Regions from separate parts of the Citrobacter sp. MNAZ 1397 genome, predicted to be linked through region 1. Evidence: predicted binding sites of a transcription regulator. Region 1 holds the regulator's gene; each other region holds the start of a gene.

Region 1 (6,117 bases):
CGAAGCCAACGAAACGGCATTCAAACTGGCGCGTTATTATGCATCTACACGCCACAGTCCGCATAAAACCAAAATCATCGCTTTCCACAATGCGTTTCATGGTCGTTCGCTGTTCACCGTGACCGTCGGTGGTCAACCGAAATATTCGGACGGCTTCGGGCCGAAACCCGCGGATATCATTCACGTGCCCTATAACGACCTGCATGCGGTGAAAGCGGTCATGGACGATCATACCTGCGCGGTCGTGGTTGAACCGATTCAGGGCGAAGGCGGAGTGACGGCGGCAACGCCGGAGTTTTTACAGGGATTGCGTGATCTGTGCGATGAACACAACGCGCTGCTGGTGTTTGATGAAGTGCAGTGCGGGATGGGACGCAGCGGCGATTTGTTCGCCTACATGCATTATGGTGTGACCCCGGATATCCTGACCAGCGCCAAAGCGCTTGGCGGTGGTTTCCCGGTAAGCGCCATGCTCACGACCCATGAGATCGCCAGCGCGTTCCACCCGGGTTCCCACGGCTCAACCTATGGCGGTAACCCGCTGGCCTGTGCCGTTGCCGGTGCGGCATTCGATATTATCAATACACCAGAAGTCTTAAATGGCGTAAATACGAAACGCGAACTGTTCGTCAAACATCTGCAAGACATCAACGCGCAGTACGACCTGTTCAGCGAAATTCGCGGCATGGGTCTGCTGGTCGGTGCGGAGCTGAAACCGCAGTACAAAGGCCGCGCGCGCGATTTCCTCTACGCTGCGGCGAATGAAGGGCTGATGGTACTTAATGCCGGTCCTGATGTGATGCGTTTTGCGCCGTCGCTTATCATTGAAGAGAGTGATATCGAAGAAGGGATGCAGCGCTTCGCGAAAGCAGTTGCCAAAGTGATTAACATTTAAGGTCGCAAGCGGCGAGTTAACCAAATGCCGTGATGTGGACGCTGACGCCATGCCACCGACGAAATGGTGTGCATGGTGTTCAGATGCCCCAGGATCCGCTGCAGATGTTGTTCCAGCGTGCTCATAGGGCCATGCGTCATGCTCTCCGGCGCCTCCAGAATATTCACATCCCCTGAACTTCCCGGACCATCATACTCCAGACGCTGCTGACAACGTTGCAGGGCAATTTCGCATGACTGCAGGTAACGCTGTGCCAGATCCGGCGTGAGCATAGTGTGTTCCCGCGCCAGCGTCGTCATCGCATTAATATGTTCGACAATAAACTGACTGTGCGTGACCCACAGTTTCATGTCCGCCAGGTAGCGCGTATCAAAGCCAGGCTCCTGCATGGCCTGATTAAGCGAGTTAAAGAGCGCATTGTGCGCCTGGTTTACCCGCATGCGCTGCCAGGCCAGCGGAGTCGGCTGAGGATCATCGCTCAGGATCAGACGAATGGCGTCCTGGTAGGTTTCCAGCGCGTCATGAGCATTTTTTCGCAGCAGGCCGCTTTGCCATTGAGGCCACAGCCAGACCATACCGCCAAAGGCAATCAGGCAGCCAATCAGCGTATCGATAAGACGGGCAACGATAAACTGGTCGCCATTCAGGGTGAGCAACTGGAGCGTATATACCGCGGTGAGGGTAAAGCCCACCATCGCCCAGCCGTAGCTTTTGCGGATAATCAGATAGCTTACCAGCGTCACGATCAGCATCGCGGTCAACGTGAAACCTTCCGGTACGTGGTAGTGCAGTGTCGCGCCGGCAATGATCAACCCGGCCAGGGTGCCTGCCGCCCGGTGCAGAATGCGTACCCGTGTCGCACCATACCCGTTTTGCGTAACAAACATTACCGTCATCATTATCCAGTAGGGTTTAGGAAGATGCAGCGCACTGCCCATCAGGCTGGCAATACTGAGCATGACGCTAATGCGTGCCGCATTACGCAAGGCGGAAGATTTCAACGAGAGATAACTTTTGAGGGCCGGGATCAGGGGCAAGCGACGCTGCTTCTCTGCCATCAGATCGCGTATATAGAGCGGGCGCTGGGTACGCAGCACACGGGCTATCTGGCTGAAATGCCAGGCGCAAAACTGCCCAACCGGGTTATCCGGGTGCTGGCGGGCAATTTTCTCCAGCGCGCCAATTTGTTTATCCATATTGAAGCGTTTGGGGTAGCGATGATAAAGAATATCATCGGCGATAACCCGTAACCGCGCGGCAACGGTTTGCGCATTCCAGCGGATAACCTCTTCGGCATGGCTGCGTTCTACCAGTTCCTGGACTTCCTGCGGTTGATGCAGACTAACGGCAATGTGTTCCTGTAAGTCCAGAGCGACCTGGAAAACGCGGCGTAACCGCTTGTAGTCGTTGTTATTATTCGCCGCCAGCATATGCAACTGTTGATAACACTGGCTGATCATATCCACCGCCTTTTGCTGACGTGTCAGCAGCGGGGGGAGGGCTTTTTCTGGATCGACATGTTGCGTCAGCAGGCTGTATTTCGCTTCGCAATAGTCCGCCAACTGGCGATACAGCAGGCTCAATGATTCACGTAGCGGTTGCTCCCGCCATAGCCAGAACCAGAAGGCGTTAAACGCGCCGTACCACAGGGTACCGAACCCATAAATCAGCAATGGTTCCCAGACAGGCATATTTCCGGCGAGGCTTAACGTGAAGATAGCGGCGATAAGCGAGGCGGGCAGCAGGCGTCCGTGAAGCGCGCTGATTTCTGCCGTTACGCCCAGGATAAGGGTCAGACCCGTCAAAATGATCGGCAGGGGGAGCGCTTGCGCCAGAAGCAGTTGTACTGCAAGGCTGCTACCCGCAAAAAGCGAACCGCCGATGATCAGACGTTTAAAAAAGCGTTTGTGTGGTGTATCCAGACCCGCAATATTGCAACAGGCGGGAACGAGTGAGAAAAGCAGCCCCTGCTGTAAATGGCCCAGAATGAGTCCGACAGCCACAGGAAGGCATAACACCAGCGTTTGTCGCAGTGCATAGTTGATTTCGGGGTGATAAATCAGCCTGCGCCACATGGGGAAGAGAGACAAAAACGGCGCATCGTTAAGGGCGATGCGCCGCTTGAGAATTAACGTGTACCGTACACGACGATGGTTTTACCGTGCGCGGAGATCAGGTTTTGATCTTCCAGCATTTTCAGGATACGACCAACGGTTTCGCGGGAGCAACCGACGATCTGACCAATTTCCTGACGGGTAATTTTAATTTGCATACCGTCCGGGTGGGTCATTGCATCCGGCTGTTTTGCCAGATTCAGCAGCGTCTGTGCGATACGGCCTGTCACATCAAGGAAGGCGAGGTTACCGACTTTTTCTGAGGTGACCTGCAGACGACGCGCCATCTGGGAAGACAAACGCATCAGGATATCCGGGTTCACCTGAATTAACTGGCGGAATTTTTTGTAGGAGATTTCGGCCACTTCACAAGCGGTTTTGGCGCGTACCCATGCACTACGCTCCTGACCCTCTTCGAACAGACCCAGTTCACCGATAAAATCTCCCTGGTTAAGGTAAGAGAGGATCATCTCTTTACCTTCTTCATCCTTGATTAGCACAGCCACTGAGCCTTTGACGATGTAATACAACGTTTCCGCTTTTTCACCCTGGTGAATCAGCGTGCTCTTCGACGGGTACTTATGAATGTGGCAATGAGACAAGAACCATTCGAGAGTCGGGTCTGTTTGCGGTTTGCCAAGCACCATGCGCGGTTATCCTCTGTTATAAGCTGGCTCCAGACGCTGGATTCACATATCGCGTCCGGGGTTGCAATCTATCTTCCCCATACCTGGGAAGTGGACCGTCAGACATGCCTGCGGCCTGTAATATGTGATGTCCTCTGCATACATGCATAACGTCAATGTATCACTGTAGCATCCCGATTGTTTTAGCATAGCTTTTGTCGCCTGTCTCCTGGTGTCTCGCTTCAGCTTGACGCAGGTCGCCTTCCGTTGCGCGTTTTCTTATGTACGCGTAATCTGTAAAGAAAATTGTAACTCCGGAGTGAATTAAAAATGCAAGCTCGTGTGAAATGGGTAGAAGGTTTAACGTTCCTTGGCGAGTCTGCGTCCGGGCACCAGATCCTGATGGATGGTAACTCAGGCGACAAAGCCCCCAGCCCGATGGAAATGGTGCTGATGGCGGCGGGGGGATGCAGCGCTATCGATGTTGTCTCTATCTTGCAAAAAGGCCGTCACGATGTGAAAGACTGCGAAGTGAAGCTGACATCGGAGCGCCGCGAGGAGGCTCCGCGTCTGTTTACGCATATCAATTTGCACTTTATCGTGACCGGCAAAGAGCTGAAAGAAGCGGCTGTATCGCGTGCGGTGGATCTCTCTGCTGAGAAATATTGCTCCGTGGCATTAATGCTGGAGAAGGCGGTGAAAATCACGCACTCGTATGAAGTGATTGAGGCCTGAGAACGCAGGCCGGATAAGCGAAGCGCATCAGGCGTTTTCCCCGGTGGCGCTGCGTGCCGGGATACCCTGGCGGGAGCCGATGTTGCGTCCCGCCGGAAGGCTATTGAATCTTCTTCCCTTCCATCAGCCGCTGTACCAGCGGCGTCATGATAAGCTCCATCGCCAGCCCCATTTTTCCGCCCGGCACCACCAGCGTGTTCATGTGCGAAATGAATGACCCCTGGAGCATTGCCAGCAACCAGGGATAGTCGATCCCTTCCAGATTACGAAAATGAATAACCACCAGGCTTTCATCCAGCGAGGGGATCACTTTAGCGGCGAACGGGTTGGAGGTATCTACCGTCGGCACACGCTGGAAGTTGATATGGGTGCGGGAAAACTGGGGAGTAAGGAAGTTGATATAATCTTCCATCGAACGCACCACTGAATCCATTACCGCCTCACGGGAATGGCCGCGCTCACTGGTATCACGCACCAGCTTTTGAATCCACTCAAGGTTAACGATCGGAACCACGCCCACCAGCAGATCGACATGGCGGGCGACATCATGCTGTGGCGTCACCACGCCGCCGTGTAACCCTTCATAAAAAAGCACATCTGTTGGCTCTGGCAAGGGTTGCCAGGGGGTGAAAGTGCCGGGAACCTGATTCCAGGGAACGGCTTCATCATAGGTATGCAGATATTTTCGCGCCTGGCCTTTACCGGTTTGTCCGTACTCAATAAACGTCTGTTCCAGCAGCCCGAAGTCATTCGCTTCCGGGCCAAAATAGCTGATATGTCGGCCTAAATCCCGGGCTTTACGGATTGCCATGTCCATCTCAGGGCGGGTATAGCGGTGAAAACTGTCACCTTCGACCTCGGCGGCATGCAAATTCAGTTGAGCAAAGATTTTGCGAAACGCGAGGCTGGTGGTAGTGGTTCCCGCACCGCTGGAACCTGTTACGGCAATAACCGGATGTTTAGCGGACATAGCAGCTCCCTGAGTAACCCATTGTTGTAAACGAAGCCAGCCGTCAGTGCGTTACTCGTGAAACTGCGAGCGCGGCATAATGTTGACGGTTTCGTGCAGTTCTGACCACACCAGCACGGCTTCGCCGTTTTTCAGTTGCCGTCTCACATCGGCGACCTTTTGTTCGAGTGAGCGCTCATGTTCACCATAATCGGTGCCTTCACGCAAGACAAAGCTTTCAATCAGGTTGTCGAGCGTCTCAGGCGCCAGATCCTGCCAGGGAATAATCATTTAGCTTTCCAGATAAGTGTGCAGCCAGTCGGGGATGCGCTTTTCCAGCCACATTTCCGGGCGCAGTAACGTGCCGCCCACAAACCCCACGTGACCGCCATGTTCGGTGAGTTGATATTCTATTGACGGTGGTAATGTCTGCATATCGGGGATCACATTTTGATCCATAAAGGGATCGTCTTTCGCATGGATGATCAACGTTGGTTTGCTGATTTTATTCAGCAGCGGCATAGCACTGCACTGACGGTAATAGTCAATCGCATCGGCAAAGCCATGGATGCGCGCCGTAATCGCATCATCAAAATCGCGCAGACGACGCAGACGTTTCAATTGTGGCAAATCAACAGGTAAAGATCCTGGATAGGCTTTTAATTTGCGCGACGCGTTGGCTTTCAGCAAGTTGAGCAGGTAGTGTTGATACACCCGCGAAAAGCCGGTTTCGATATGGGCGCTGCATGCTTCCAGCACAAAGGGGGCAGAGACAATCACTGCGGCATCGAGGGGGAC
Region 2 (6,117 bases), on a different contig from region 1:
ATGGGTTCCATGCAACGAAGCAGATGTAAAAGCACAACATTATGTGCCGCTTCGGTTACAGCGATTTGATATTGCACGACAGCGTTCGATTCCGCGTCGAGGTCGCCGGATTGCTGCGCCAGCTCAATGGCCTGATGCAGTTCACCAATGCGTACCTTGTCTTCGTCCGTGCTACGTAATGCGGCGTAATAAGCGGCAATGCCTTCCAGTGCGTGACGCGTCTCAAGCAAATCAAACTGGGATTCGGGATGATCGGAGAGCAATTCAACCAGCGGATCGCTGAAGCTCTGCCAGAGGCTGCTTTGAACAAACGTACCGCCACCCTGGCGACGCAGCAGAAGCCCTTTCGCTTCGAGGCGTTGGATGGCCTCACGCAGAGAAGGACGTGAAACGTCGAACTGTTTGGCCAGTTCGCGTTCTGGAGGCAATTTTTCACCGGGGCGTAATGTCCCCTCAAGAATCAAAAACTCCAGTTGCTGCTCAATCACATCGGATAGTTTTGGCTGGCGGATTTTGCTGTAGGCCATTGTTCCCTGTCTCTACCATTCGCCCGGAGTAAATTGGTCTTACCAATTTCATATTCGTGACGCTAAAGTAACAAAGTATTCACCTTATGTCCATACAGGTTTTGATTGAAATCAGTAAACACTGCACATTTTAACAACGTTACAGAAATAACGTTTCAAACATGTAACCTTGCACAAATGACTCGTTTACCCCCAAAGAGGCAGTTTTAACTTTATTGAAACGCGCTCAAACAAATCTGAACCGATTCAGTGTGAATAATTTTGCATATTTAAACTAAATTTCTGCATAAAAACGCAGAAGATTACAAAACAGCCGAAAACGAGGCGATTTACAAATGGTTTCTTTTTATGCAAGTCGTCATCTCTCTTTCACAAAGCAGGTGCAAACGCCTGCGCTTACCACTATTCTGAGCTTCACGAAAGGGATGAGTGCAAATTCATGTCAGCATTTCGTAAATAAAAAAATACAATAAATGGAATTTCTTTCTTACACGCAGACAACAGCGTAGACATAATAACCACACACGAGGTTTCATGATGGAAGGTCAACAGCACGGCGATCAGCTTAAGCGCGGCCTTAAGAACCGCCATATTCAGCTTATTGCGCTGGGCGGCGCTATCGGGACTGGCCTGTTTCTGGGCAGCGCTTCAGTCATCAATTCCGCAGGGCCAGGTATTATCCTGGGCTACGCCATTGCAGGTTTCATTGCTTTTCTGATTATGCGTCAGTTGGGCGAGATGGTCGTTGAAGAGCCGGTTGCCGGCTCATTCAGCCACTTTGCGTACAAATACTGGGGTAATTTCGCGGGTTTTGCTTCCGGCTGGAACTACTGGGTGCTGTACGTGCTGGTTGCGATGGCGGAACTGACCGCGGTTGGTAAATATATCCAGTTCTGGTGGCCGGAAATCCCAACATGGGCCTCCGCGGCGGCCTTCTTCGTTGTTATCAACGCCATTAACCTCACAAACGTCAAAGTGTTTGGCGAGATGGAGTTCTGGTTCGCCATTATTAAAGTGGTTGCTGTGGTCGCGATGATCCTGTTTGGCGGCTGGCTGCTGTTCAGCGGCAGCGCGGGCCCACAGGCAACCGTACGCAACCTGTGGGAGCAAGGCGGGTTCTTGCCGCACGGTATCTCAGGACTGGTAATGATGATGGCTATCATCATGTTCTCCTTCGGGGGTCTGGAGCTGGTGGGGATCACCGCCGCAGAAGCAGACAACCCGGAGCAGAGCATTCCAAAGGCCACCAACCAGGTTATCTATCGCATCCTGATCTTCTATGTGGGTTCACTGGCTGTCCTGCTTTCTCTGCTCCCGTGGACACGCGTTACCGCTGATACCAGCCCGTTCGTACTGATTTTCCATGAACTGGGTGACACCTTCGTGGCGAATGCATTGAACATCGTCGTGCTGACGGCCGCGCTGTCGGTTTATAACAGTTGCGTATACTGTAACAGCCGTATGCTGTTCGGCCTGGCGCAACAGGGTAATGCGCCGAAAATGCTGCTTTCCGTGGACAAACGTGGCGTTCCGGTTAATACCATTCTGGTTTCCGCTGTGGTGACTGCGCTGTGCGTGCTGATCAACTATATGGCGCCTGAATCTGCATTTGGCCTGCTGATGGCGCTGGTGGTATCTGCCCTGGTTATTAACTGGGCGATGATTAGCCTGGCGCACATGAAGTTCCGTAAGGCTAAGCAGCAACAGGGCGTGACGCCGCGTTTCCCGGCGCTGTTATACCCGTTAGGTAACTGGATTTGTCTGCTGTTTATGGCGGCCGTACTGATCATTATGCTAATGACTGACGGTATGGCTATCTCCGTCTACCTGATTCCGGTATGGCTGGTCGTTCTCGGCATTGGCTATATGTTCAAAGAGAAAAGCGCAAAAACGGTGAAAGCCCACTAATTTTGCCTGCCCCTCTCCCGCCCGGGAGAGGGGTGTTATTGAAATGTAATCAAACTCACACTTTCCCCGATGTAGCTGTTTTGTCCATATTCCTGCCAACATCCTGTAACGCAAATTTCCTTTAGCAGGCAAATAATTATTCCCACAACTCACCGGGAGTAGCGTCAATGGACAACAGCAAACTGTCTGTTAAAGAGAAAATCGGCTACGGCATGGGCGATGCCGGATGTAACATCATTTTTGGCGCCATCATGCTGTTTGTTAACTATTTTTATACGGATATTTTCGGTCTGGCGCCTGCGCTGGTAGGCGTGTTATTGCTTTCAATACGCGTGATAGATGCCATCACCGACCCAATCATGGGGGCGATTGCCGACCGCACACAAAGCAAGTACGGACGCTTCCGTCCATGGCTTTTATGGATTGCCTTACCTTATGCCGTATTCAGCGTGTTGATGTTTACCACGCCGGACTGGACCTACAATAGCAAAGTTATCTATGCCTTTATTACTTACTTCCTGCTCTCGCTGACCTATACCGCGATCAACATCCCCTACTGCTCGTTAGGCGGCGTCATTACCAACGATCCGAAAGAGCGAGTGGCCTGCCAGTCTTATCGCTTCGTGATGGTGGGCATTGCCACTTTGCTTCTGTCTCTGACATTACTGCCGATGGCCGAATGGTTTGGCGGTGAAGACAAAGCCAAAGGCTACCAAATGGCGATGACGGTGCTGGCGTTTATCGGCATGTGTATGTTCTTGTTCTGTTTCGCTACGGTTCGCGAGCGTGTTCGTCCGGCGGTGCCTACCAATGACGATATGAAAAAGGACATGAAGGATGTCTGGAAGAACGATCAATGGGTGCGCATTTTGCTGCTCACGTTGTGTAACGTTTGCCCTGGCTTTATTCGCATGGCCGCCACCATGTATTACGTGACCTGGGTCATGGGGCAAAGCACACACTTTGCCACGCTCTTTATCAGCCTGGGCGTTATCGGAATGATGCTCGGCAGTATGCTGGCAAAAGTCCTGACGGACCGCTGGTGCAAGCTGAAAGTCTTCTTCTGGACAAACATCGCGCTGGCAATTTTCTCCTGTGCTTTCTACTTTTTCGATCCGAAAGCCACGGTCATGATTGTGGTGCTCTACTTCCTGCTGAATATTCTTCATCAGATCCCTTCCCCGCTGCACTGGTCGCTGATGGCGGATGTGGACGACTATGGCGAATGGAAAACAGGCAAGCGTATTACCGGCATCAGCTTCTCCGGCAACCTGTTCTTCCTGAAAGTTGGGCTGGCGGTTGCAGGCGCGATGGTGGGCTTTTTGCTCTCCTGGTACGGTTACGATGCAGGCGCCAAAGCGCAAAGCACCAGCGCTATCAATGGCATCATACTGCTGTTTACCGTTATACCAGGCGTGGGTTATCTGATTACCGCAGGGGTTGTACGCTTGCTGAAAGTGGATCGGGAACTGATGAAAACTATCCAGGCCGACCTGGAAAAACGCCGCGTCAATTATCATGAACTGAGCGAGAACCAGAGCGTTCCCGTGGGTGAACACGTAAGGAAAGCATAATGAACTGGCCGAACCCCTTTATTGAGCAGCGTGCCGACCCGTATATTTTGCGTCATGACGGCAACTATTATTTTGTCGCCTCGGTGCCAGAATATGATCGCCTGGAAATCCGCCGGGCCAGCACCCTTGAGGGATTGTGCATGGCTCAAGGTGTCACTGTCTGGCGCAAACCCGCCAGCGGCCCGATGAGCGAGCTTATCTGGGCACCTGAGCTGCACCACATTGACGGGAAATGGTATCTCTATTTTGCCGCCGCCGGGACGAAAGCGCTGGATGCACTGAATATGTTTCAGCATCGGATGTTTGTGCTGGAGTGCGCCGATGCCGATCCTCTTAGCGGGGCCTGGATCGAAAAGGGCCAGGTGAAAACACCCTTCGATACCTTCGCACTGGATGCCACGACCTTTGTTCATCAGGGTAAACGCTGGTACCTGTGGGCGCAGAAATCACCGGCAATTGCGGGTAACTCAAACCTCTATCTCGCTGAAATGGAAAATCCGTGGACGCTAAAAGGCGAGCCTGTATTACTGAGCAAACCGGAGTACGACTGGGAATGCAGAGGTTTTCTGGTAAACGAAGGTCCGGCGGTGCTGTTTCACGGCAACAGGCTGTTTATCAGTTACTCTGCCAGCGCCACAGACGAAAACTACTGTATGGGGCTGTTGTGGATTGATATTAACGCTAACCCGCTGGTGGCGGCGAACTGGCATAAATCACCGCAACCGGTATTCCGAACCAGTTATGAGAACCGGCAATATGGCCCCGGCCACAACAGCTTTACCCAAACCGCAGACGGTAAAGATGTGCTGGTTTACCATGCGCGAAATTATACAGAGATTGAAGGCGACCCGCTTTACGATCCGAACCGCCATACCCGTCTCAAACTGATTCGCTGGCAAGATAACGGGATGCCCGATTTCGGCATCCCGCCTGCGGATACGCTGTAAGTTTATTCTCTACATAATTCTGGTCGCAGGAAGGCGGCAAGTCAGTAAGTCCCCAGGAGCATAGATAACGATGTGACTGGGGTGCGCTGGCGCAGCCAACGCACATGCAGCCTGAAGAATGACGAGTATAACGGCACGCAGTTACATCAGCGTGCCGTAAATGGTTAACAGCGCCACCACGACCACCATCACAAACGAGGTCTTTTTGGCCATTGATACAGCAGCTTTTGGTGTTGCGACTTTATCCATATGCGGTTCGCGGGCCAGCGAGAACTGAGCAAGGCGCGTTAGTACATGATATTGGGAAGAATGTCGGTCGGTCAGCGAGGCAAACCACGCCGGTAGCGCCTTCTCTCCATGACCAATTAATGCATAAACCACACCCGCCAGGCGCACCGGGATCCAGTCCAGCACGTGCAAAATAGCGTCGATTCCGGACTGCTGGCGTTCATTTGGGGTCTCATAACGTGCCAGCCACGACTGCCATGCACGTAAAAAGCCATAGCCAACCAGCGTCACAGGCCCCCATACTCCGCCGACAATAAACCAGAACAGCGGTGCCAGATAATAACGAAAATTGATCCACAAAAGCGCATTTTGCAGCTCACGCAGATACTCCCGTTCATTACAGCCCGGCGGTATACCGTGAATCAATGTGAGTTCATTCGCCATCGCGTTATGGGCGTGACTGTCATTGCGCGCCGCCGCTTTAAGGTAAGCATGGTAATGCAGGCGCACTTTCCCGGCGCCGATGCACAAAAGCCCCAGCAGGATCCACACAACCAGCAGAGGCACATTGAAAAATAGCCCTTCCAGCAACTGTAGAATGAGGAACGCCACCAGCATGGTGAGCACAGTCATCAGGAGCGTTCTTAGCATAGAGTAATGTCTGACCCGGCGGAACAACACCTCCAGGCGATGATCCAGTTGCCAGTGTTCTCCGAGTTTAAAAAGCCGCTCGGCAATAAGAACCAGCAGCATGGTAAACAGTGTCATGGCATCTCCTTATCTGATTCTCCCGCCACCAGTCCGCGAAATCTGGGCCAGTCAAACGCCGGGCCGGGATCGGTTTTGCGCTCAGGGGCAATATCGCTGTGCCCGGTCATGTTGTTGGCAATCCGGGGATAAAGCGCAATCAAAGCGTGGGTAACGTTCGCCAGT
Region 3 (6,117 bases), on a different contig from region 1:
CTTTCTGTTTTGGTGAAAGGTGTTGTGTTTCAGCGGCAATTTCCGGCCAGAGTTTTTCATATTTTACCCCAGTCAGATCTTCCACAATGGTGCGCGTTTCAGCCGTTACGGCTGCACGTGAACCGTTCTTTTTCAACCTTTCTACTTCATCAACAAACACTTTATGAGTCTGTTTATTCAGATGGAAGGTCAATGCCTGCCATAAGGCGAGCACCAGCAAGCCTGCGGTACCGATAAACAGCGTCATGGCAATGGTATGAACAGCTTGTTCTGGCTGAACCTGGCTGCCTTTTACAAAACCGCCTTCCTGCAGAATAAAACCGACAATAAAGGTCGCGATAGCGACGGTGGTTTTGCGAGAGAAGGTCATCACCGCAGCAAACAGGCCTTCACGGCGCTGACGCGTAATCATCTCATCAATGTCCGGAATAAACGGAAAGACGTTCCACGGCGTGAATTCCAGAACACAGCGGCCAACCTGGTACAAACCGGCAAGGATAATCAGTAACAGGGCCTTTTGTTCCGTCGGGAAGAGATAAATCAGCAGAATGCCGCCAAGGCAAAGCATCATCAGGCTATAGGCAAAAACATACAGTTTTGACGGGCCAAATTTGATGATGCCGAAACCGGCCACCAGTGTAACGGGCAGACCGATAATACTCATCGACAGCAGGCTTCCCGCAAATGCGGAAGAAACTTGCAGGCAATAGACGCAGAAAAATACAAAGACGGTGTTGTAAATATCTTTAGCGGTAAAGGAGAGCAGATAGATGGCCAGATGTTTACGGAAAGCTCTGACTTTCAGCGTTGACAAGTAATCCTTAAAAAGGCCCACAATATTCACCCGTGAAGCCGAGCGATCGCTTTCCAGTTCGGCAAGCATTTCCGGCGTTAATTCGCGCTCCCAGGTCACTTTCCATGAGATAAATACGCAAACCATAAAAGCAACGGCAAATACAATACCGTTTATCAGGTAGGCTTCCGCACTTTTTTCGCCAAGGTAGCCAATCAGCAGCCCCGGAATAAATGTGGCGAGAAAGGTGCCCGTTGCAGAAAGAAACATACGCCCTGTAGACAGTTTTGTCCTGGAGTTGAAATCTTTGGTCATTTCAGACGGCAGCGTTTCCCACGGAATAAGCACCATGGCAGCGATAATTTCAAAGGCGAGATAAACGCTGAGATAGAACCAGTAGTTCATGCCATTCAGCCAAAGAAGGGCATAAACCAACATCAACGGTGAACCAATCAGCAGGAAAAACCGGCGACGGCCAAATTTCTTACCAAGCGTATTTTTATAAAAATGGTCGGTGAATGACCCCATGAACAAGCTGATTATTGCATCGACAATTCGCGCTATTGCCACGATGGAAGCCGCTTGTAATGGCGAGAGACCAACAAAAGTTGTGTAATAAAATAATAGCCATGCGCCAATGACGGTAAATGCGCCACCCCCCATGATATCGGTAAGGCCATAACCGATACTGACAGGTATGGTAATTTTTCTTTCTGAGTTCTTCATGTTTTATCTCGATTGTAAAATCAGAAATTGAAATAAGAACGGGCGTTATCAGCGCAAATCCCTTTGACCATGCTGGATAAAATATCCATATCCTCTGGTACCTCACCCCGGTCCACCCAACCGCCTATAAGATTGCAAAGAATACGTCTGAAATAATCATGGCGGGTATAAGAAACAAAACTACGGGAATCAGTAAGCATGCCAATAAAATTAGCAAGCAGTCCTTGATCGGATAATGTCGTTAATTGATTGAGCATGCCTCGCTGGGTATCGTTAAACCACCATCCCGAACCGAATTGCATTGGCGATTTAATTCCTTCCTCACCACTCTGAAAATTAGCTAATGCGGATGCTACAATATCGTTGTAGCCAGCGTTTAAGTTGTAGAGAATGGTTTTGGGTAATCCGTTATTTTCTGCCATAGCGTTAAGTAACGCGTTTAAATTAGCTGCCAGATTTTGTTGGTCGGCAATTGAATCAAAACCGCTATTAATACCAATGGCGTGATATTGCGGCATATTGTTATTGCGGATAGCACCGAAATGAATCTGCATCGCCCACTCTTTTTGCTTATAGAGGGCGGCTAGTTTCACCAGCATAATGCTGTTCCATGCCTGCATCCCCTCAGGAGAAAGCGCTTGTTGCGCCATACGAGCTGCAAAAAGCGTCTCTGCCTGCTCATCGCTGACGCGCTGATAGCTCACTTCCAGCGGACCATGGTCGGAAATACGGCAGCCCACTTCATGGAAGAAATCGATACGCCCGGCAATGGCAGCAATGAACGATGAAAAATGCGTAACAGTGACTGAGCTTATTTTACTGAGCTGATCAATAAATTGGCTAAAGCGGACGGGATCCGCTTCGAATAATTCATCAGGACGAAATGTCGGCAGAACACGCGTAGTAAACCCGTTCTCATTTTTAAGTAGTTGATGATATTTCAGATCATCAAGAGGTTTATCTGTCGTGCAAATAACCTCAACATTCGAAAGTGTAATAAGGTTGCGCGGGGTGAAATCACTATTTTTCAATTTTTTATTACATTCATTCATCACTTCGCGCCAGTTGCTATGGTTTAGCGGAGTGTGAATATCAAAATAGTGAGCTAATTCAAGGTGTGTCCAGTGATATAACGGGTTGCCAAAGCTGGATTCAACCGTTTTAGCCCAGACCTCAAATTTCTCCTCAGCAGAAGCATTGCCTGTAATATATTTTTCCTTAATACCATTGGCACGCATAGCTCGCCATTTGTAATGGTCGCCTTCAAGCCAGAGGTGGGTGATATCGCGAAAGGGGAGGTTTTCGAAAATATCCTTCGCTTCAAGATGACAATGATAATCCAGTATCGGTTGTTTCTTAGCATAGCGCGTATATAGCGTTTTTCCTGCGCTACTGTTAATCATAAAATCGTCGTTAATCAACGTCATGACCGACTTGCTCCTGAAATTTTTTACCTGAGGAAATTCTATAGATGCATTAACTGAGCTGTATTTACGGTATACCTAAAAACCGTTCAGTCTACTACCATACCAGATTAGTTTTTAATTATGTGAAGATGGTCAAATTTTGAAATGATGTTTTAACCGCATTTACGGGTTAGTTATTAACGGATGCTTAACATACTGCTTAATCTATTTAACCTCGCTTATTGATTCACAAAATCTATTGATTATTGAAGCTCGTCGTTTTACTGTACTGCTCATCAGCTACTAGTATGGTAGATATTTTTATTCATTCGGGTCGAGGTTGTTTTATGCAGATGACAATGCGGTGGTTTGGACCAAAAGAGGACAAGGTTTCTCTGGAATATATTCGCCAGGTTCCGGGCGTCGAAGGTGTAGTCGGCGCGTTGTACGACGTCCCGGTAGGCGAAATCTGGCCCGAAGACAAGATTGAAGCGCTGGTCGGCCAGGCAAGTGCTGCCGGGCTGAAAATGGAGGTTATCGAAAGCGTTAATATTCATGACGACATTAAAATTGGTCTGCCGAGCCGCGATCGTTACATAGCCAATTACCAGCAAACTATTCGAAATCTGGCGCGGTTTGGTGTGAAAGTCATTTGCTACAACTTCATGCCTGTTTTTGACTGGATGAAGACTGACATGAACTATGTTCTGCCAGACGGCTCCCTGACCATGGCATTTGAGAAGAAGGATATTGATAAAAGCCTGGAAGAGGTGGTCAGTGAAGTGCTCAGTAATTCAAACGGCTTTGCGCTGCCTGGGTGGGAACCGGAACGACTGGCGCAGGTACAGAAATTATTCGCCAGTTATAAAGATGTCGATGACGAAAAGCTGCGTGAAAATTTAGTTTATTTTCTCAAGGCAGTGATTCCGGTTTGTGAAGATGTTGGCGTCAAAATGGCTATTCATCCGGACGATCCGCCGTACTCTATTTTCGGTCTGCCGCGCGTGGTCAAAAATCGTCAGGATCTGGATTGGCTCTGCAATGCCGTGAATTCAGAAGCCAACGGCATCACTCTTTGCACGGGGTCAATTGCAGAAGACCCTGAAAACAATGTCTACGAAATTCTGGCTGAATTTACCCGTCGCAAGCGTATTCATTTTGCCCATGTGCGTAATATTAAACTTATAAAAGATAAAGATTTTTATGAGTGTGCACATCCATCGCAGTACGGATCTCTGGATATGTACAACGTGATGAAAGCGCTGCATGACAATGGTTTCGATGGTTATATTCGCCCGGATCATGGTCGCTTTATCTGGGGGGAGACCGGTCGCCCGGGCTACGGATTATACGATCGCGCACTGGGTGTCACTTACCTGATGGGCCTGTGGGAAGCGTTGCAAAAACAGTCTGCGTAATGTTCTGAAACTGGCGATACTCCATCGCCATAACCCTGTGATACTGAAATCAGGGCCCCTGGATAAGGCATTTTACGGCGCAACCGGATGGTCCGGGTGCGCTTTTTTCATACCCCTTTATCTCTCTTTTTCCCGGTCTACCCCCTCTCTACCCCTCATGTTGTACAACGCTGCTTCAACGCTTTTATTCTCTCATTAAAGGTGTATTTTATTTGCAATATATTGTTTCAACCGACACTCACTTTATTAAGGATGAAACATGCAACGTATTGTTATACCAACACATTATGTGCACGTGCGATCAACGCCGTTATGGACCAAAGAGACTGCACCCGCCTCTATATGGCAACGCCATCTGGATGCCGGGACGCGCCAGGGGGTAAATCCACGCTTGTGTGTTATGCAGGGGGCGATTCGCTATTACGGCTATGCCGACGAAACCAGCCCGCAGCCGGTGGAAACGCTGACCATCGAAGCCGGACAGTTTGGCGTATTTCCGGCAGAAAAGTGGCATCGCATTGAAGCGCTATCAGACGATACGGTATTCAATGTCGATTTTTGGGTCGATCCCAATGTACTGATTGAAGGGTGAGGTGGATGTCATGACAACGGAAAACAAAGGCTATTCTCTGGCCATCACAAACCGCGGCAGCAAAAAAAGCGCAGAGAAAGTGTATCTGAAACCGATGGCGCTCTATGTGCCGGATATCGCCGTCGCGGCGGTAGCAGAGCTGGTTGAAACATTGGCGGACAAGAGCGCAAGCGAGCTGGGTTTTATTCTGACGGTGACCAATAACAATAACGGCGTGTCAGTGGATAAAGATTTCTCTGCGCTGGCTGAGTTGCAGGATGCCACCGTGGCAGCGGATGCGGTCAAGGATCTGATTAATATCGTGCGTGGCTATGAATCAGACGAAGAGACCAACGTCTGCGGATGGTAAGTCACTTCTGATATAGCAAGGATCGCCAGCTCGGCCAGTATGACTGGCCAGGCGGCGCATCTGATTACCTTCTTCCGGTAACGGGCACAAGAACGCGATATGTTTCGCGCTTTCGCCTTTGGGTTTACCGCCGTGCGATCTTAAACGCGGCCAGACGCGCCACCAGATAGCCGCCCTCAATAAAATGTACTGCGACCGGTCAGATGGCCAACCCAACCTTCCGGGTTGGTGAAGATGCGGATGGCGACAAAATCCGGGTATTCACCGCTGTCAAACCAGTGCGGCGTATTGGCGGGGACGCGCAGCAAATCCCCCGCATGGCAGACCAGTTTTACCACCAGGTTCCCGACAGGCACGAAGAACGTGCCGCTGCCATGCACAAACAAACGCACCTCATCTTCACTGTGCGTATGTTCCTGAAGGAATTTTTCCCGCAGCGCTATACGGTCTTTATGGTCTGGCGTCAGCGCTATAACATCCGCCGACTGATAGCCTTCGCGCTGTTTTAATGCTTCGATACTGTCGTGAAATTGTGCCAGCAGCAGTGCGCCATCCGTTCTTTTATCAACGCCGCTGACATCCCAGCGTTCAAGCACGATACCGGCCTGGGAAAGAAAGGTGCGGATATCATCAAAGCCGGAAAGTGATTGTATGGGGTCGGTTGTCTGCGGGCGCTGGAATACGTGTAATGCCGTCATCGTGATTTACCCTGGTAACATAGAAAGACTATAACCTTTCATGTCGCATGGGTAATGGCAAGACGGGTTCTGTATATAATATTGCTATTGCTTCTGAGCGAAGCGGGTCGCATGATTTTTTCGATACTGTAAGGG
Region 4 (6,117 bases), on a different contig from region 1:
AATGTTCTCCAGCCTGGACAGTTTTGCACTGCTGGCAGTGCCATTCTTTGTGCTGGCGGGGGTCATCATGAACAGCGGAGGGATCGCGATTCGTCTGGTGAACTTTGCGAAATTATTTACCGGTAAGCTGCCCGGCGCGCTGTCTTATACCAACATTGCAGGCAACATGATGTTTGGCGCCATTTCTGGCTCCGCCATCGCCGCCTCCACATCCATTGGCGGTGTGCTGGTGCCGATGAGCGCACGAGAGGGTTATGACCGGGGTTTCGCGTCTGCGGTCAATATCGCCTCCGCGCCAACAGGAATGCTTATTCCCCCTACCACCGCCTTTATTTTGTATGCGCTGGCCAGTGGCGGCACGTCAGTCGCTGCACTCTTCGCCGGCGGCCTGGTGGCGGGTGTACTGTGGGGTGTCAGTTGCATGGTGGTGACATGGGTCGTGGCAAAACGATGCCATTACACGCTCACGTTTGCCCTTGAAAAGGGCATGGCCTGGCGAGTCACCAAAGAGGCGCTGCCAAGTCTGTTACTTATTGTGATCATCGTGGGCGGGATAGTCCTTGGCATTTTCACCGCCATTGAAGCGTCGGCCGTGGCGGTGGTGTATACCCTTTTTCTGACAATGGTGCTCTACCGCACGCTAAAAATAACAGACCTGCCCAACATCCTCATCCAGACAACCGTCATGACCGGGGTGATTATGTTCCTGCTGGCGACCTCATCAGCCATGTCGTTCTCCATGGCCATTACGGACCTTCCGGCAGCGCTCAGTAAGCTGATTCTGGGTATCTCGGAAAGTAAGTTGGTTATTCTGCTGGTCATTACGTTGTTTTTACTGGTGATCGGTGCCTTTATGGATATCGGCCCGGCGATATTGATATTCACGCCCATTTTGCTACCGATCATGCTGAAACTGGGCGTTCACCCGGTGCATTTTGGCATCATCATGATTTATAACCTCGCGTTTGGCACCATCACTCCACCGGTGGGCAGTGGCTTATACGTGGGGGCAAGTGTCGGAAAGGTGAAGGTTGAGCAGGTATTAAAACCGCTGGTTCCGTTTTATATCGCCATCATCGCGATGTTACTCCTTATCACCTATGTTCCAGAAACGACCTTATTTTTGCCACGTCTTCTGGGCGTGATGTAACGCTGTTACGCCCCCGGTGCCATCCGGGGGTTGCTCAGGCGGCATGCCTTCCGCGCTGTCGCCACTGGCTTGGGGTCATCCCTGTTTCACGGGTAAATACAACCGAAAAGTAGTTACTGTCTTCAAATCCACAGCGCATGGCGATCTCACCTATCATTAACTCACTGTGCTGCAACAAATATTGCGCATGACAAATGCGTAGCTGACGCAGGTAATGGTTAACGGTCATCCCGGTCTGATCGCGGAATTGCTGACGTAGCGTACGTTCGCTGCATTGTTCACGCTCGCAAAATTGTTCCAGCGTAAAGGTGCAACTCAGGCTGCCAGATAGCGTGGTAATTAACTTATCCAACAGCGCTTCACTGCGGGTCGCCGCCAGATTATCTGCCGCAAAACGGTGCCGCCGTAGCGTGAGCACCAGTTGTGCGAACAAAACCTCGGCCATCGTGTTAGACAGGGCATCGTCCCTGGTATTTTCCTGCTCAAGCTGCGTAATCACCTGACGGACCTGGGCCATACCGGAACTACCCATTCGCCAGTGGGGGGTTAAATCCGCCCCATTCCAGCCGGGAATGTGCGCCTGCCAGTCAAAATTAAGCGACAACCTGTCGGGGCAGTAGATGATGTTTTGTAAAACCAGATCGTTAACCGAAGCATACGAGTGACGATCTTCGGCGCGAATATAAAAAAGATCGCCGCGTGTGATCCGGTAGGGCCGGTCATTAAGCACATGTAAACCGTTGCCCCGCCAGACCAGCACCAGCTCGCAAAACTCATGGGTATGCTCAGCAAACACATTTTGCGGGTAGCGGTCAGCAACCGTGACCGCCTGTCCAGGCCGCGGAAAAAAATCAGCTTTACGAAGGATTAAATGCCCTGCCACAAATTCACCTCTGCTGTGCTCAACCTGCCATTATTAGCTGATTGGCAGCAAAAATACGGTGATTACCTTCTCGTTACTGTCACTGCAGAAGTGTGTCGCGCCCCTGACGAATATCGCGAGGAGACCAGTCAAACTCGCGGCGAAAAAGCGTGGAAAAATGGTTACTGTCGCCGAAACCGCAGCGAAAAGCGATATCAGTAATACTGTCGTCACTGTGGCGTAGCAAATGGCGCGCTTTGATTAACCGTACGCGATTGAGATAACGTTGCGGCGTCAGCCCGGTATGTTGTTTCATCTGCCGATGGAGTGTTCGCAAAGAAAGCGAGAATTTATCGGCCAGGTGTTCCCAGTTCACATCGTCGGCGAAATTATCTTCAAGCCACATCATCAAATGATTGATCTGCATATTATTTTCGACAAAGTTATCGTCGAGGCAGCTTTGACGCAACAGCACAAGAAGCTGCATAAACAACACTTCGCGGCTGGCAATTGCGTGAATATTGTCATCCTTGCATTGCGCCATCTGGTCAATAATGGGACGCGCCTGTTGCAGTACGCTCTGGTTGATACGCCAGTGTGAAACATACTGCCCGTCTTCCTCTTGCGGCAGTAACTTATCCAGACCGGAAATAAACTGGAAGCCCTTCGGAGAGCGATAAAGCACATTCGTCAGGCATAAATTTTCCGTGTGTTCATAAAGATGGCGGTCTTGATCGCGAACAAAACAGATCATGCCACGGCTCAATGTATAAGGCTGACCGTTAAACACATGAATGCCGGTTCCATGCTCGACCAGGACAATTTCATAGAAATCATGGTCATGTTCAGGGAAGGCTACCTGCGGCAGTCGCGGCTCAATGGCGACCGTCGCCGTACCTGAGGTAAAAAAATCAAAGCCATGTAATTGTGCCATCTTCATTGCCTCCACATCAGTGAGAACTAGCATAGTGAAGGGTGATGAATGGCACCTTGAATTTTTGACAGCAAAAAATATAAATCCTGCTATTTTTTCAAGACGGGGCGCAGAATAAATCGAAAATGTTAGATCGATCACATAACTATTTTCATTAGAAAACAAAGGAAAAAAAGCCGACATCTTTTTCATGATGCCGGCCAAATAACCACAATAAGAAAAGTACTACCTGGCTTATCGCTTAGAGAATATCAATCATCAAAAGCTATATCCCACACCAATACGGAAACGCGTTTGTCTTTCATCAGAAGTACTACGTACTGAAACATTACCAATCTCTACGTACGGCGTCCATTTGTCTATAATGTATGCGGTGCGAAAATTAAACTCGTAATTATCCCGACCATTATCGAAAAGGTTATATTTCTCAGCTTTCTTATAAATACCTTCAACGGTCCAGTCAAAATTATTCCATTTGTAACCAGCCCAAACATCCATGCGGTTTACGGTATCATCATCCCGCGAGTCAGACGAACGGCGGATATATTCGAAACGGTAACGTGCACCCACCCACCAGCTATCGTTTAATGTCCATGTCGCGCGCAAATAAGGTTTGTAGGTGGCATAACCATTCCCCGTTTCCAATACAAAACCAGGCTGCCAGGCTACCGCCCCTGATTTATATTGATAGCTTAGCGTATACTCATTTCCCTGTGATTCCATGTCATTAAAGGGCTTATCGGTATCGTCGCCACCGGATTTGGATATTGCCTCAATGGCAAAACCAAACCCGTTCTCGAAACGATGCGAAATATAAGCACGATCGTAATTTGCTTTGCTGTCATCCAGATATTCATGGCGAACATCCACATACACTGCCTGTGCGCTTGATACCGCAAACGGTAATAATAAGAATAACAATTTTCTCATACAAACAATCCATTGAAGTGAAAAAATAAATTTTAAAGGAAAGTATCCCCATGACTTCGCGAACAACCTAATTTAAATGAAAAATTGTTTCAATAATTCTATCAAGGTAGTTACAAATATGAGAGCGCCATCAAAAACAGTAATAAATAAAATAAAAAACACATCAGTAATAAAAATACCAAAACTTAATAAATCATCACAAAAAATAATTAAGCAATCCATCAATCTTATAACTCATTGTTTTTAACGGGTTAACAAATAAAACCATTCAACAGAAAAATAATTATTTCTGCTTGCCTTGATTTCTTTTTCCCCTGTAACCCTGGTGTCGACAAAAGGTATTGCGCCAACCGTGATTTTTATCATGCCCATCTTTATTTGATTGCCATGTTGCCGTCTTTGCTGTCACTACCATCAAGGTGGCGCGAGAAAGGCATTTATACACTGTCCTTCACTCTTTGATTTGGGACTCTAATCATGACATTTCGCCATTGTGTCGCCGTTGATTTAGGCGCCTCCAGCGGGCGTGTAATGCTGGCCCGCTACGCGACGGAACAGCGGACCCTCACGCTGCGTGAAGTTCATCGCTTCCCCAACTATCTGGAAAAAAACAACGGTTTTGACTGTTGGGATATTGATGCGCTGGAAGATGAAATTCGTCTCGGGCTGGAAAAAACCTGCACGCAGGGCGTCACTATTGACAGCATCGGTATCGACACCTGGGGTGTGGATATCGTGCTGATCGACAAACAGGGTGCTCGCGTTGGCTTGCCGGTTTCCTATCGCGATCATCGCACGGATGGCATCATGGCCACGGCAGTGGAGCAGTTGGGCAAAGCCAACATTTATGGCCGCAGCGGTATCCAGTTTTTACCGTTTAATACCCTCTACCAGCTACGCGCGCTGGCGCAGCAACAGCCGGAGATTGTCGCCGGGGCCGAGCATGCATTGCTCATCCCCGACTATTTCAGTTTCCGTCTGACCGGCAACCTGAACTGGGAATACACCAACGCGACCACCACACAACTGGTTAACATCGATAGCGACAACTGGGATGCCACGCTGCTCAACTGGGCGGGCGTGCCTGCATCCTGGTTCGGTACGCCAACCCATCCGGGTAATGTTATCGGTCACTGGCAAAACCCGCAGGGCACCGCTGTTCCTGTGGTGGCGGTAGCCAGCCACGATACCGCCAGCGCGGTTATCGCTTCGCCGCTGAAAAACGCCAATGCCGCCTATCTCTCTTCCGGCACCTGGTCGCTGATGGGTTTTGAAAGCACCACGCCCTACACCAGCAGCGATGCGCTGGCCGCCAATATCACCAACGAAGGTGGCGCGGAAGGCCGCTATCGCGTCCTGAAAAACATTATGGGGCTGTGGCTGTTGCAGCGTGTTGTGAAAGAGCGCGATATCCGCGACCTGCCCGCCCTGATTGCCCGTACCTGCGAACTGCCCTCCTGTCGTTTCGTGATTAACCCGAACGACGAGCGCTTTATTAACCCGGAAAACATGGGTGAAGAAATCCAGGCCGCCTGCCGTGAAAGCAATCAGTCGGTCCCACAAAGCGATGCTGAACTGGCGCGCTGCATTTTCGATAGCCTGGCCCTGCTGTATGCCGATGTCCTGAGCGAACTTGCCGCCTTGCGCGGTCAACCTTTCACTGAACTCCATATCGTCGGCGGCGGCTGCCAGAACCACGTTTTAAATCAACTGTGTGCAGATGCCTGTGGACTGCCCGTTATCGCAGGCCCCATCGAAGCCTCTACGCTGGGCAATATCGGCGTACAACTCATGACGCTGGGCGAACTCAGCGGCGTGGATCCCTTCCGTGATGTGGTGAGCACCAGCTATGCGCTGACCACCTTCACACCCAATCCTGACAATGAAATTGCCCGTAACGTCGCGCGGTTTCAGCAGAAACGACAGACAAAGGAGCTTTGCGCATGACCACTCAACTTGAACAAGCCTGGGAACTCGCTAAACAGCGTTTTGCCGCTGTAGGCATTGATGTCGAAGAGGCCCTGCGCCAGCTCGACAGACTACCAGTATCCATGCACTGCTGGCAGGGCGATGATGTCGCCGGGTTTGAAAACCCGGAAGGCGCTCTCACTGGCGGTATTCAGGCAACCGGCAACTATCCGGGCAAAGCACGCAATCCTCAGGAGTTGCGTGCCGATCTGGAACAGGCCCTGAGCCTGATCCCTGGTCCTAAGCGCCTGAACCTGCACGCGATGTACCACG

The links. Region 1 encodes CRP, which controls carbon source genes, mostly activating them, when cyclic AMP is high. Its sites were predicted from a motif close to ATGTGANNNNNNTCACAT; they were not measured.
Region 2: a site for CRP is predicted at 2,479-2,496, ahead of L2097_RS16815 (glycoside-pentoside-hexuronide (GPH):cation symporter). Genes of this name have one in related genera too.
Region 3: a site for CRP is predicted at 3,067-3,084, ahead of uxuA (mannonate dehydratase). Genes of this name have one in related genera too.
Region 4: a site for CRP is predicted at 3,072-3,089, ahead of rhaS (HTH-type transcriptional activator RhaS). Genes of this name have one in related genera too.

Annotation. Positions count from the first base shown of each region.
Region 1 covers NZ_JAKIVH010000003.1:421,026-427,142, forward strand. Annotated here, with positions in the region: gene argD (bifunctional acetylornithine/succinyldiaminopimelate transaminase) at 1-895, shown strand, start outside; gene L2097_RS19170 (YccS/YhfK family putative transporter) at 892-2,970, opposite strand; gene crp (cAMP-activated global transcriptional regulator CRP) at 3,024-3,656, opposite strand; gene L2097_RS19180 (OsmC family protein) at 3,966-4,370, shown strand; gene L2097_RS19185 (phosphoribulokinase) at 4,471-5,340, opposite strand; gene L2097_RS19190 (YheU family protein) at 5,392-5,610, opposite strand; gene L2097_RS19195 (hydrolase) at 5,611-6,117, opposite strand, start outside.
Region 2 covers NZ_JAKIVH010000002.1:445,664-451,780, reverse strand. Annotated here, with positions in the region: gene pdhR (pyruvate dehydrogenase complex transcriptional repressor PdhR) at 1-527, opposite strand, end outside; gene aroP (aromatic amino acid transporter AroP) at 1,062-2,435, shown strand; gene L2097_RS16815 (glycoside-pentoside-hexuronide (GPH):cation symporter) at 2,603-4,009, shown strand; gene L2097_RS16810 (glycoside hydrolase family 43 protein) at 4,006-4,956, shown strand; gene ampE (beta-lactamase regulator AmpE) at 5,098-5,952, opposite strand; gene ampD (1,6-anhydro-N-acetylmuramyl-L-alanine amidase AmpD) at 5,949-6,117, opposite strand, start outside.
Region 3 covers NZ_JAKIVH010000004.1:164,390-170,506, reverse strand. Annotated here, with positions in the region: gene L2097_RS20375 (MFS transporter) at 1-1,519, opposite strand, end outside; gene uxaC (glucuronate isomerase) at 1,540-2,946, opposite strand; gene uxuA (mannonate dehydratase) at 3,273-4,343, shown strand; gene L2097_RS20360 (TehB family protein) at 4,603-4,935, shown strand; gene L2097_RS20355 (DUF1869 domain-containing protein) at 4,946-5,284, shown strand; gene L2097_RS20350 (1,2-dihydroxy-3-keto-5-methylthiopentene dioxygenase) at 5,461-5,982, opposite strand; gene L2097_RS20345 (helix-turn-helix transcriptional regulator) at 6,067-6,117, opposite strand, start outside.
Region 4 covers NZ_JAKIVH010000006.1:66,210-72,326, forward strand. Annotated here, with positions in the region: gene L2097_RS22650 (TRAP transporter large permease) at 1-1,150, shown strand, start outside; gene rhaR (HTH-type transcriptional activator RhaR) at 1,185-2,033, opposite strand; gene rhaS (HTH-type transcriptional activator RhaS) at 2,113-2,946, opposite strand; gene L2097_RS22665 (oligogalacturonate-specific porin KdgM family protein) at 3,205-3,876, opposite strand; gene rhaB (rhamnulokinase) at 4,354-5,823, shown strand; gene rhaA (L-rhamnose isomerase) at 5,820-6,117, shown strand, end outside.